DNA from 3 places in the Ningiella algicola genome. Region 1 is predicted to be linked to each of the others. Evidence: predicted binding sites of a transcription regulator. Region 1 holds the regulator's gene; each other region holds the start of a gene.

The links. Region 1 encodes LexA, which represses DNA repair genes until DNA is damaged. Its sites were predicted from a motif close to TACTGTATNNNNATACAGTA; they were not measured.
Region 2: recN (DNA repair protein RecN) is a predicted target of LexA. The motif match lies at 2,362-2,381, and genes of this name have one in related genera.
Region 3: uvrD (DNA helicase II) is a predicted target of LexA. The motif match lies at 2,396-2,415, and genes of this name have one in related genera.

What each region holds. Positions count from the first base shown of each region.
Region 1 covers NZ_CP171821.2:2,856,448-2,860,741, forward strand. The annotation lists gene ctaD (cytochrome c oxidase subunit I) at 1-768, opposite strand, end outside; gene coxB (cytochrome c oxidase subunit II) at 781-1,890, opposite strand; gene lexA (transcriptional repressor LexA) at 2,383-3,009, opposite strand; gene plsB (glycerol-3-phosphate 1-O-acyltransferase PlsB) at 3,235-4,294, shown strand, end outside.
Region 2 covers NZ_CP171821.2:202,102-206,395, forward strand. The annotation lists gene PN836_RS00950 (outer membrane protein assembly factor BamE) at 169-516, opposite strand; gene recN (DNA repair protein RecN) at 664-2,340, opposite strand; gene PN836_RS00960 (peptidylprolyl isomerase) at 2,455-3,255, opposite strand; gene nadK (NAD(+) kinase) at 3,444-4,294, opposite strand, start outside.
Region 3 covers NZ_CP171821.2:3,469,451-3,473,744, forward strand. The annotation lists gene uvrD (DNA helicase II) at 96-2,264, opposite strand; gene PN836_RS15125 (hypothetical protein) at 2,433-2,759, shown strand; gene cysE (serine O-acetyltransferase) at 2,767-3,591, shown strand; gene PN836_RS15135 (DUF2750 domain-containing protein) at 3,596-3,955, shown strand; gene PN836_RS15140 (helix-turn-helix domain-containing protein) at 4,008-4,294, opposite strand, start outside.

The DNA.
Region 1 (4,294 bases):
ATGCTGGAACAAGACTGGGTCACCACCACCGGCTGCATCAAAGAAGCTTGTGCCAAAGTATTTGTCGGTTAATACCATGGTTACAACGCCAGCCAAAACCGGCATTACAGCGATTAATAAAAACGCGGTAATTAACCATGTCCAGACAAACAAGGGCATCTTCATGTAGGTCATGCCTGGTGCACGCATATTAAATATCGTCACAATAACGTTAATCGCACCCATAATGGAGCTAATACCCATGATGTGCACCGAAAATACAAACAGGGCAGTACTGTCACCGCTGTATGTGGTCGACAAAGGTGCATAGAAGGTCCAACCAAATGCCGGTCCGCCACCTTCAACGAAAAGCGACGACAAAAGAATAAGGAAGGCAAAAGGAAGGATCCAAAAGCTCCAGTTGTTCATTCTTGGCAGGGCCATATCAGGCGCACCAATCATCATGGGGACCAACCAGTTTGCCAATCCGGTAAATGCTGGCATTACCGCCCCAAAGACCATAATCAGACCATGAACGGTTGTCATTTGATTAAAGAAATTCGGCTCAACTATTTGTAGGCCTGGCTGAAACAGCTCAGCACGAATGACCATTGCCATTGCGCCGCCCACTAAAAACATAATGAAAGCAAACCATAAATAAAGTGTGCCAATATCTTTATGGTTAGTCGTTAATACCCAGCGCATTAAGCCTTTTGGAATGTGATGATGATGATCATCGTGGTCGCCATGAGCGTCTGGAGCATTTGCGATATCTGTTGCACTTGACATGTAAATTTTCTCCTACTGGCCATTCATGATGGCATTAACATCTTTTGCTTGAACCATTTCACCGGTGTCATTTCCCCATGCATTACGCTGGAAAGTAACCACCGCAGCGATTTCTGACATAGTAAGCTGTCTCGAAAATGACTGCATTGCAGTGCCGGATTGTCCGTACACGATAATGCCAATATGATCTTCTTGGGGACCCAGCGCTACGGGTGACCCCTTAATTGCTGGGAATACACCAGCAAGGCCTTCACCATTTGGCATATGGCATGAAGCACAAACCGCGTCATACACGCGTTTGCCGTCCGCCATTAATTCTTCCATCGACATATTCATCGCTAACAAACGTTGCTCTTCTTCTTTTGCTCTTAGCGCAATCGCTTCTTGTTCATCAATCCAAGCATCGTACTCAGCAGGGTCTTTTGCAATGACCACAATCGGCATAAAGCCATGGTCTTTTCCGCAAAGCTCGGCGCACTGTCCACGATACACGCCCGGCTCATTCACATTTGTCCAGGCCTCGTTTATAAAACCGGGGTTTGCATCTTTTTTAACTGCAAAATCGGGCACCCACCACGAATGAATCACATCGTCTGAGGTAATTAAAAATCTGACTTTTTTGCCTGTGGGGATCACCAGCGGACGGTCAACTTCAAGCAGGTAGTTCTCGCCTTTGGTAAATTTGTTTTGGATCTGTTCGCGCTGAGTCGCAAGCGTTGAGAAAAACTCAACGTCATTATCCATGTATTTATAATGCCACTTCCATTGTGAGCCGGTGACTAACACAGTAATATCTGCCTTCGACGCATCTTCCATTTCAATTAGCGTGCTCGCAGCCGGCACCGCCATCGCTATCAAAATCATGAAAGGGACCACAGTCCAAGCAATTTCTACTTTTACGTTGTCGTGGAAATTGGCGGGTTTAGCGCCTTTGGACTTTCGATGCTTGATCATAGAATAGAACATGACACCAAACACCAGCACAGCGATAACCACGCAAATGTAAAACATCATCATATGTAGACCATATACATCTTGGCTGATGTCAGTAACACCCGGTCGAAGATTAAGATCAGAACGTTCACTTGCCGCTGTAGCAAGCGCTAACATGGGTGAACTCATTAATATGGCAGTAAAAGCTAATTGCAGCGACTTCACACTGGACTCCCGAAGTTGTGTTTAGCGAGTCAGCTCTCTTAGGTTCAGTTTACAGTACGACCGAAATTATGTGGCTGACTTTTCGTCATGTTATTGATATGTGAATAACTGTGTAATGATTAATCAAACAATAGCTTAGGTAAAGCACTTTTTGTAGGAAAACCTTCGTATCACATCGTTAAACCCATATTTTTGCTGAATAATTAAACAAACTGAAGTTTTTGACTTAAAATCTTTGTATTTAATGTGAATATTTTGTGACAGGAGGGTTAACTAAAAGAATCATTGAATATCCGAAAAGAAGGGATGATGTTGATTGTAATCGCATCAATCGACGAAACACGCCGTTGCGGTCACAAACAGCCTATGCGATTCTCAAGGCACTACTTGACTATGCTTCGCGCGAGCGTATGGAAAGGAAAAGGCCGCTCAATACGACCTTAAAAATCTGGCAGCCTAACTGAAATTCACATTATCGCGAATGACGCCAACGGCTAAACCCTCAATCTCAAAATGTTGAGAGCGTAAATCGACCTCGATAGGGGAGAACTCCTCGTTTTCTGCAATCAAGAAAACCGTAGGGCCTCTCTTTTCAAAGCGTTTAACCGTGACATCCTCGTCAATACGCGCAACAACGATCTGACCGTTTCGGGCATTGTTGGTCTTGTGCACGGCAAGTAAGTCACCGTCCATGATGCCAATGTCTTTCATACTCATACCGTCAACTCGCAGTAAAAAGTCTGCGCCGGGGTGAAACATGGCAGGGTCTACTTTATAGTGTGAATCGACATGCTCTTGCGCCAAAATAGGTTGCCCGGCCGCTACTTTACCGATTAAAGGAATGCCGTCTTCTTCAATCTCGTCCTCTAGTGGGCAATTTAGGCGAATGCCACGAGATGTTCCGGGGAGAATTTCTATCACGTTCTTTTTAGCGAGAGCCTTAAGGTGCTCTTCAGCAGCGTTAGCTGATTTAAACCCTAACTCGCGAGCGATTTCAGCGCGCGTTGGGGGCATGCCTGTGTCTATCATCGTAGATTTTATGAGCTTAAGAACTTCTTCTTGCCTGGGAGTTAGTGGACGCATAACCAGCCTGTTTTTCTATACAGTTATTTGCAGTATATCGCGATTTGTATAAATGACAACTGCTTTGAGCAAATCTTAAGCGACTTCAATGGCGCGCTGTCATGCGCTTGAGCTACCGTGATTGCACTGTGAAACAACAACGGCGCATTTTTTATCCAGACTATTTTAAGTATAAGCGAGCAAAAGCGTGCTAATATTTGCGTCTTGATTCGCTTAGGAGCCATTATGCAAGCGCTTGGCAACGCTCTTCGTTTTCTTATTTCAAAGGCTATCGGGTGGCTGATATCTGTTAAAAGTGTACCGGCCGATATTGAGAAAGAGTTAGGTATCGATAAAAACCGACCTATTTTATATCTATTGCCGACAGAATCATTTGCCGACCAACTTGCGCTTCACAAATCCACCCAGGCGCTTGGCTTGCCGAGCCCCTATGATGGCATCGAGATTGAAGGCAAGGAGCGAAAGCGTCGTTACTTTTTAACTCGTCCGCAAAGTCTATTTACGCGTCGAATTGCAAAGACATCAATAGAAGATGTGTTTACTGAATACTTCCATATTCACCGTGAGCATCCTGAATTAGATTTACAAATCCTGCCTGTCTTTATTTCTTGGGGACGCTCCGCTGGCAAGGAAAAAAGTGGTTTTGCTCAACTTTTAGCCAGCAAAGCTTCACCTAACTGGCTACGCAAGTTAATGATCGTCTTGTTTTTTGGGCGTGACAATTTTGTGTCATATTCGCCAGCAGTGTCCACCAAACAAATGGCCGAGCTGCACGGCAGCGATAAGCAAATTGCGCAGAAGCTGGTGCGTGTGGCGCGAACCCATTTTCAGCGTAAACGACAGACTCTAAGTGGCCCCACCCTATTAGAACGCAGTACGCTTTATAACAGCATATTGGGCGCGGATTCGGTTAAACAGACTATCTCTGATGAAGTTAAACAAAAAGGCAGCAGTTACGAGGCTGGGCGAAGTAAAGCGGTCAAGTACATAGATGAAATTGCCGCAGATTATCGTGAAGGTTTGATTCGTACTGGCGATCGCGTACTCACTCGTATCTGGAACAAAATATATGACGGCATTGATGTAGGTCATGCTGAACGAGTGAGAGAACTTGCACAAAATGGCCATGAAATCATATATGTACCTTGCCACCGCAGTCATATGGATTATTTGCTGCTCACCTATGTCATTTATCATGAAGGCTTGGTGACGCCGCATATTGCTGCCGGAATTAATCTTAATTTCTGGCCTGCGGGTGGCATTTTCAGGCGTTGTGGCGCGTTCT
Region 2 (4,294 bases), 2.1 Mb from region 1:
TGTTTTCACTTGTATTGAGAGTTTCAAGAGTTACAGTCTATCTTGCGGTTTACATGGCCATTCAGCCCACTGCTAATTTCTAAATTCAATACAGAATCTTGAGAGTATGGTGCTTACTTACCCGGAACTAAAAATTCGCGTGCTAAGCCAGTAAATGTCAGTAAAACCTTAAGTGAGTGGTTCGTCGAATTCTTCGGGTTTGGTAAAATCACCGTCAATATCGGCTAGCTTATTGTCGTCAAAGCTTAAAATGAGCTGCTTTTTCACGTCTTCGCCGCGCTTCGACATGCCGCGTTTCATTTCGTAATAATAGTACCAGGTATCATCGTTGAAGCTATCTTCCACCACTGGATTGCCCAAAACAAAGCGAACTTGTTCTTTGGTCATTTCAACGCGTAATTTATCGACGTCTTTTTGGTCTAAGAAGTTGCCTTGCGGCACATCAATGCGAAAAATCCAGTCTGAACATGCAGACAATAGACTCAAACAGAGCAGGGCGATGGCTATGTGCTTCATACGTAATCCATAAGTAAAATCGAGAGCGATACTACATCACATGCCTCAGACCGATCAATCCTTATTTGGTTCCCATGTAAAACACAGCTAGCTCTTAGTCTAAAAGCCTATTCGTTATCGTTTACACTGACTTGTTGACTTTGACCATTACGATACCTTCAAAAGGTCTTTAGCGTTAGCGATTGCTGTATCTGTCAGTTCATCGCCGGCTAGCAAACGCGCTATTTCGTTTACGCGTTCTTGTTTTGTAAGCTGCAGCACTTTAGTCTCAGTACTCTTCCCATCTGTCAGTTTAGTGACAAACAATTGGTGGTGCCCTTGAGCGGCGACTTGCGGCAGGTGCGTCACACATATCACCTGGCTTTGTGCACCTAAAGAATGCAGCAATTTTCCAACAATAGATGCGGTCTGACCGCTGATACCTGTATCGACCTCATCAAATACCATTGTGGGAATACTAAAGTCGCGAGAACGAATTACTTGGATAGCAAGACCAATTCGTGCCAACTCGCCTCCAGAAACTACCTTCTCCATCAAGTCAGGCGCTTGACCTGGGTTAACGGATACTAATATTTCTATCTTGTCATTGCCTCTAGCGCTTGGTGCAGAGCTTTCATCGTGTTCAACATGGGTATTAACAACGGCATGAGGTAAGTTCATTTGTTGAATGCTGGTAGCGATCTCTTTCGATAATTGCTGCGCTGCAGTTGCCCTTGATTGATGAAGCGCAGTTGCACTATTTCGGTATGCTGATAGCGCCTTTTCGCAGCTTTCTTCTATAGCTTGTAAAGATGCTTCCTGTTTATTTAGTTGGGATAGTTCTTCGGCCAAACTAGCGTGCGTTTCGTGAAGGAGCTCGGGCGCGACCTTATGCTTACGCGCAATGTCCAACGCATCTGAGTAACGTTGCTCAATTAATGCTAGCTGTGCAGGGTCTGATTCAAGCGATGACTGGTAATTGCTCAGCTCTCCATAGGCTTCTTCTAATTGAATGGATGCGCTTTGAAGTAAGTCGTAAGTCGATTGCAGAGCATCATCAGAGTTGAGCAATTCTCCTAGTTCTTTATTTACTGTGTTGAGCATCGCGATCACGTTACCGTTATCATCATCTTTTAATGCATAGCATGACTTCTCTGCAGTTTCTCTTAAGTCTTGTACGCTATTGAGCTTTTTGAATTGCGCTTCAATGTTTTCAAACTCGCCTTGTGCAATAGCAAACTCATCAAGCTCATCGACCTGATATTGTAAAAGGCTTAATCTATCTAAGCGTTGTTGCTGCGCATCTTGGAGTGCCTTTAATTCTTGGGATTGTTTTTTATATTGTTGATAACTGTCTACCGTGTGTTCGAGTAAATTTTGATGCTGTGCGTAGCCGTCTAAAAGCGATAGCTGATTCTCTGATTTAAGGAATTGATGATGGTCGTTTTGACCGTGTATATGAATGAGCTTACTGCCAAGCGCTTTGACCTGCGAAAGATTTACCGCTATGCCGTTAATAAAGGCTTTTGAACGGCCTTCAGCGCTGACTACGCGGCGTATGAAGCACTCATCAGGATTGTCTTCTTGACTGAGCATTTCTGTATTCAATAACTGCTTTACATGCTCAAGCTTACTGATATCGAAATGAGCAACAACTTCCGCTCGTTTTGCTCCATTTCTCACGATATTCGCTTCGGCACGCTGACCTAAACATAAACCCAGTGCATCTAAAGCAATAGACTTACCTGCACCGGTTTCTCCGGTGATGGCAGTTAGTCCTTTTTGCACGCTCAATTCTACATGTTTTACGACGGTGAAATTCTTTATGTCAATGTGAACAAGCATATCAGTCTCCGATTTACGCTATACTGGTAATATATACAGTATGTGAAATTCTGTAAAGACTGATTTCAGATCAAGCGCGATTTAAATCCAGAATCATTTAACCTTGGTAGGTGTTCAGCGATTAAAACGCATACGCAAGTACGCTATAACACCCATCAGACCCAAAAAGAACACACTCGTGCTTCCACCGCCACCACCATCGGAGCTTGGATTGTTTGGTGTAGGGGTTGGAGGAGCGTTTAGTAAGGTATTGCGAACAGGGTTAAGATTAGGGTTTGTTATACGGGTATTGTCAATTACCACCACGTCGGTAACTAGAACGAAGTTATCACCATCTGGAATAGTGCCTTGAGCTACATCTAGGTCGCTAAAGTTGCGCAAAGGTACTTCTGAGAAAGTGCCTGAGTCTAGATTAACTCTTCTTAATTCAGCAATCGCGTCGACCACTTCCATACCGTTATCGAGCACTTGACCAAACACGGTAAAACCGCCGTTTTGCACATCAAGATTGCCTGAATTGTTGGCTAAGTTTACAAAAAATTGCGATGTCGCACTATTTGGATCGCCTGACAGTTTTGCCATCGCAAGCGTACCGCGCACATTTGACAATACCGGCTCGTTTACCACAGGCACACCGGTAGGTACGGTATCAAATGGTATGGAGTTGTTATATTGAAAGCCGCCCATTTGGATGATGAAGTTTGGCACACCGCGGTGTATTACATTATTGGCGTAAGCGCCCGAATTGACATATTCTAGAAAGTTTTCAACGGTTTCGGGGGTGGTGTCGTCAAATAAATTGACTTGAAAGTCACCTAAAACAGTTCGTACCTCAACGACAGTTGCCCTTGTAAAAGGCGCAACTAAAAGCAAGAAGCTCAATGCAAATAATGTTGAATATCGAGTAAAGTTCAAAACAATTCCTATACTTATCAATAGTAGTGCTATGGTCACAAAAGGTGAGATGATAGCTCACTTCGTCTAGTAAAACTATCACGCCAATGAATAACAAATTTATAAGATATAGTGATTAGGATGAAGCCATTATCAATCGTCAATCCAGCCAGATACTTCTCTGCGTTTGTTTAACGCGGCATGTCGTATCAGTAGAGCTTACTGCCCCAATTAAGCTTAGTTCTAAGCACATTGAAGTAGTTATAGTCTGGCGGGTGCACAAGGCTAAGATGATTTTTATTCTTGCGAATTTTCACGTAATCACCAGGTTCAACCGAAATGACGACATGGCTGTCACATGAAATCTGCACATTGTCTGTGTTTTGCTTTGAAATTTTGAGCGTTATTTCACTGTTTGCATCAATAACCACTGGACGACTACTGAGGGTATGCGGAAACATCGGAACCAGAGTCAAGGCGTCTAAGTGCGGCACCAGAATGGGGCCACCACCTGAAAGAGAGTAAGCAGTAGAGCCGGTCGGCGTAGCAATAATGAGCCCGTCTGAGCGTTGCGAAAATACAAAGTCACTGCCAACATACAGTTCGAACTCCATCATATGCGCCACTTTGCTATGGTGCAGCACTACTTCATTGATGGCGCTGTGTGAACGTTGGAGCTTTTCGCCGCTAAATACTTGAGCTTCTAAGATAAAGCGTTTTTCTCGAAAGACCTTATTGTTGAAAATGTTATTCAACTGAGAGGCGATATCCTCTGGATTAATGTCGGTTAAAAACCCTAAATTACCTCGGTTTACGCCAACTACGTCAATCTCGTGTTGTGCAAGTACGCGAGCAGCGCCGAGCATGTTTCCGTCGCCGCCAACCACGATTGCAAGGTCAGCTTGCTCGCCAATTTCAGACATGCTCGCAGCGCGAATATTGTCATTTAGGGTTTGTGCAATACGGGTCTCAGCAATAACGTTACAATCGCGTGATTTTAGCTCGTTGACGAGTGTTTCAATACTGGCTTGCGTGGCCTTATGACTGGGTTTACCAATCA
Region 3 (4,294 bases), 610 kb from region 1:
TGAATATCCCGGTGTTTAGGAGTCGATGATTGACATTGTTACTGAAGGCATAGCTAAAGCGATTACACTCAGCTCTCGCATTACGCATGTTTAATTTATAGCTTTTGTAATTTAGCATAGGCGAGTACTAGCCATTTGCTACCAAAATCATCAAAATTAACCTGCACTCGAGCATGGTCGCCAGATCCCTCGTAATTTAAGACAGTCCCCTCTCCGAATTTCTTATGCGCGACTCTCTCGCCAAGCGTAAATCCACTGTCAACAAAACTTTCATGAGAAGTCGCAGCACTAAAGCGATTGTGAATAGGCTGACTCACCTGTGAACGTAAGCGAATTTCTTCCATATATTCACTTGGAATTTCTTTTACAAAGCGAGAAATAGTGTGGTACTTGTCTTGTCCATAAAGTCTGCGCGTTTCCGCGTAGGTGATAACTAACTGCTGCATGGCCCGCGTCATGCCAACGTAGGCCAATCGTCGTTCTTCTTCTAAACGCCCTGGCTCATCGTTGCTCATGTTGCTGGGAAACATGCCCTCTTCCACGCCAGCGAGCACAACAAGTGGAAACTCCAAGCCTTTTGCAGTGTGGATGGTCATCATTTGCACTGCGTCTTGATTGACATCAGCTTGCGCCTCTCCAGCCTCTAATGACGCGTGAGCTAAAAACGCGGCGAGCGGCGTCATTTCTTCAGCATCTTCGGGCGGCTCGAACTGCTTACAGGCCGTTACCAATTCCTGTAAGTTTTCGACTCTAGCCTGGGCCTTTTCACCCTTTTCTGCCTGATACATGGCGTATAGGCCCGAGCCTTTTATGATTTCGTCTGCCATTTTCTCAATTGGCATGCCAGCTACTTTTTCGCTCAGATCTTTAATCATGTCGATAAATCCACTCAAAGCATTGGCGGCTCGCCCTGATAAGTGTTTTGCAGACAGCATTGCTAAACTTGCATCCCACATGGATAAGTTTTGTTCGCGAGCAAAGCCTCTGATGTTCGCCAAGGTTTTTTCGCCCATGCCGCGTGTTGGCGTATTCACGACTCGTTCGAAAGCTGCATCGTCTATGGCATTATTGACCAAGCGCATATAAGCCAGTGCATCTTTTATTTCTTGGCGTTCGAAGAATCGCAAACCACCGTAGATACGATAGGGTAGGGCTTCATGCAGCAGCGCCTCTTCAAGCACACGAGACTGTGCATTGTTGCGGTACAATATCGCGCAATCTTTTAACGCTGCACCGTCTTCAAAAAACTGCTTGATACGCGACACAATAAATCGAGCCTCATCCATCTCGTTGAATCCGGCATATAGGGCAATTTTGTTGCCTTCAGTACCGTCGGTCCACAAGTCTTTACCTAATCGGCCCTGATTGTTGGCAATGACTGCGTTAGCCGCTTTGAGGATATTGCTGGTGGAGCGATAATTTTGCTCCAAGCGTATGGTGTGCGCTGATGGAAAGTCTTTCAGGAAATGCGATATATTCTCTACATTAGCGCCACGCCATCCATAAATAGACTGGTCGTCATCCCCAACAATCATTATGGTGTTTTCAGGACTTTTTAAAAGCTTAAGCCAAGCGTATTGAATGTTGTTTGTGTCTTGGAATTCATCAACCAGAATCGCTCTAAAGCGCTGTTGGTAATGGCGCCTTAAAGATTCCCCATCGCGAAGTATCTCGAAGGCTAATAGTAAAAGCTCCGCAAAGTCCACCAAACCAGAGCGTTTGCAGGTTTGCTCGTAGGCAGCATAAATTTCCTTCATTTTTTGCTGGGTCGGATCGTTATAAGTCTCAACATGCTCGGCTCGCAAGCCTTCGTCTTTATTGCCGTTAATAAACCACTGTATTTGTTTAGGCGGCCAGTGCTTTTCATCTAAATTCATCGCTTTTAATAAGCGCTTAATTAAGCGGTATTGATCGTCTGAGTCTAAAATACTGAAGTTTTGCGGCAAGCCTGCATCTTCATAGTGGAGGCGTAGCAATCGATGTGCTAAACCATGAAATGTGCCAATCCACATCGCATTCATAGGCGCATTCATTAAATGCTCCACCCGCCCCCGCATTTCTCGCGCGGCTTTGTTGGTAAATGTTACGGCCAGAATGCTGAATGGCGCAAGTGCCTCTACTTCCATCAACCAAGCAATTCGATGCACAAGTACGCGCGTTTTGCCGCTGCCTGCTCCCGCAAGCACAAGCATATTTCCATTTTCGGCGGCAACCGACTCGCGTTGCTTGTCGTTTAGCTTATCAAGTAGTCTTGATACATCCATTCACTGTGTCCTATCAAATACAAATTTGTCTTGAATTGAACCGTTCCTAGGTCTATCGAGTTAACACTATGAGAAACGGCTGTTTATTCATGCAATTGTAGCAATTTTTTAATACAATGGCTGGGTTTTTATACAGTTAATATACACAGTAAAAAGGATGCTTAAGCAATGAAGCTATTGTTCACTCGCAACGAAACGCCAGAGAAAGTGGTGATCGTGTTCAAGCCCTACTCTATGTACGTTCTGTTGGTAGTATTGCTCATGCTCATGGCTGTTAGCTTTATTGATGCGCTTGCTTCATATGAGTATCTCGCGAATTATTTAATGCCAGTAGCGGCGCTTGTTGTCGTTGCTCGCATTATTTTTATGCACAAGGTGAACAAAGAAATCCAGCAAGCCATTCGAGATGAAAGGGTCGAAATAAGCGGGGGCAAGCTAAGCGCGAAAAATCCGCTGACCTTTGTTATAATTAAGCTTAAAGCACAGGAAACCTAGATCACCAATGACGCGTATTCATACACACACCAGCATTGATAGCAGCCAAGACTTCTGGTTTGCATTAAAAGAAGAGGCAAAGGCAGTTTCTCAACGAGAGCCATTACTTTCAAGTTACCTGCACGCCTGCGTACTGTCTCACCATAATCTTGAGACCTCGCTCAGCTTTATTTTGTCAAATAAAATCAGTGATGATGTGATGCCTGCAATCGCAGTGAGCGAAATGTTTGATGAAGCCTATTTACTTAATCCCTCCATGATAGACGCCGCCATGTTGGATGCGATGGCAATCGTGCAGCGAGATCCTGCGGTTTCCACCTACCTTCCGGTACTCATTCACTTCAAAGGATTTCAAGCGCTACAGGTTCATCGCTTAGCCCACTACTTGTGGCAAAAAGGTCGCAAAGAATTGGCGCTGTTTATGCAAAGTCGAAACTCCGAGGTGTTTTCTGTTGATATCCATCCTGCCGCGGTCATTGGCAAAGGCGTTATGTTTGACCATGCTACTGGTATCGTTATTGGTGAAACGGCGGTTGTTGAAGATAACGTGTCTATTTTGCAAGAGGTGACGCTTGGCGGAACGGGCAACGAATCGGGCGACCGGCATCCAAAGGTGCGACAAGGCGTGATGATTGGCTCGGGTGCTAAGATTTTGGGTAATATCGAAATTGGTCGTGGTTCAAGAATCGGTGCGGGTAGTGTAGTGCTCAATGACGTACCCCAGTGCACGACCGTTGTTGGTGTGCCTGCAAAAGTGGTTGGGATTACCGATTGTGATAGACCGTGTGATTCAATGCAGCAGAATGTTTTGGCCAACTCACCGCCAGGTTAGATAGATGCAAAGTAACGAACTAGTGATGCAAATGAGTGCTGATAAGCGCTATCGATACCTTGTTGATCAAGCAAAACAAAATGAGACGTTGTGGATATTGACCGACGATGATGGTTGCGTAATGCTAAATGCGGAAGATGAAGACTGTGTACCGGTTTGGCCGGCAAAAGACTTTGCAAATTACTGGGCAACCGGCGAGTGGGAACATTGCAGAGCCCAAGCAATATCGCTAGAGGATTGGTTGGAGCGCTGGACGCCAGGCTTAGAGGAAGATGACCTTCTATTGGTTGCTTTTCCCAATCCAAATGAGCAAGGGCTGGTGATTGAGCCTGACATGTTCGACGAGGACTTACGTAGCGTCTAGTACTTGTATAGTTGTGGGTGGTATTCGTTAAGTATTTTTATTGCATGCCTGCCTACGTATTCGCGCGTATTTGACTCGGTGAACAACCAAACTTCTTTTTTATTGCAGTGGAAAAGTTACATTGATATTTAAAGCCCACTAAATTAGCGACTTCTTGAATCGATATGTTCGATTGTGACAACATTTGATAACCTAACTCTAGCTTTTTATCCTGCACTAAATCGGAAATTCCTAGGCCATAGACTTCTTTGAAACCATAGAAGAGCTTATTTCGATTAACGCCCACGTCTTTGGCTAGCTCTGCTACAGTAGGAGGAGATTGAAAGTGTTCCAATAATA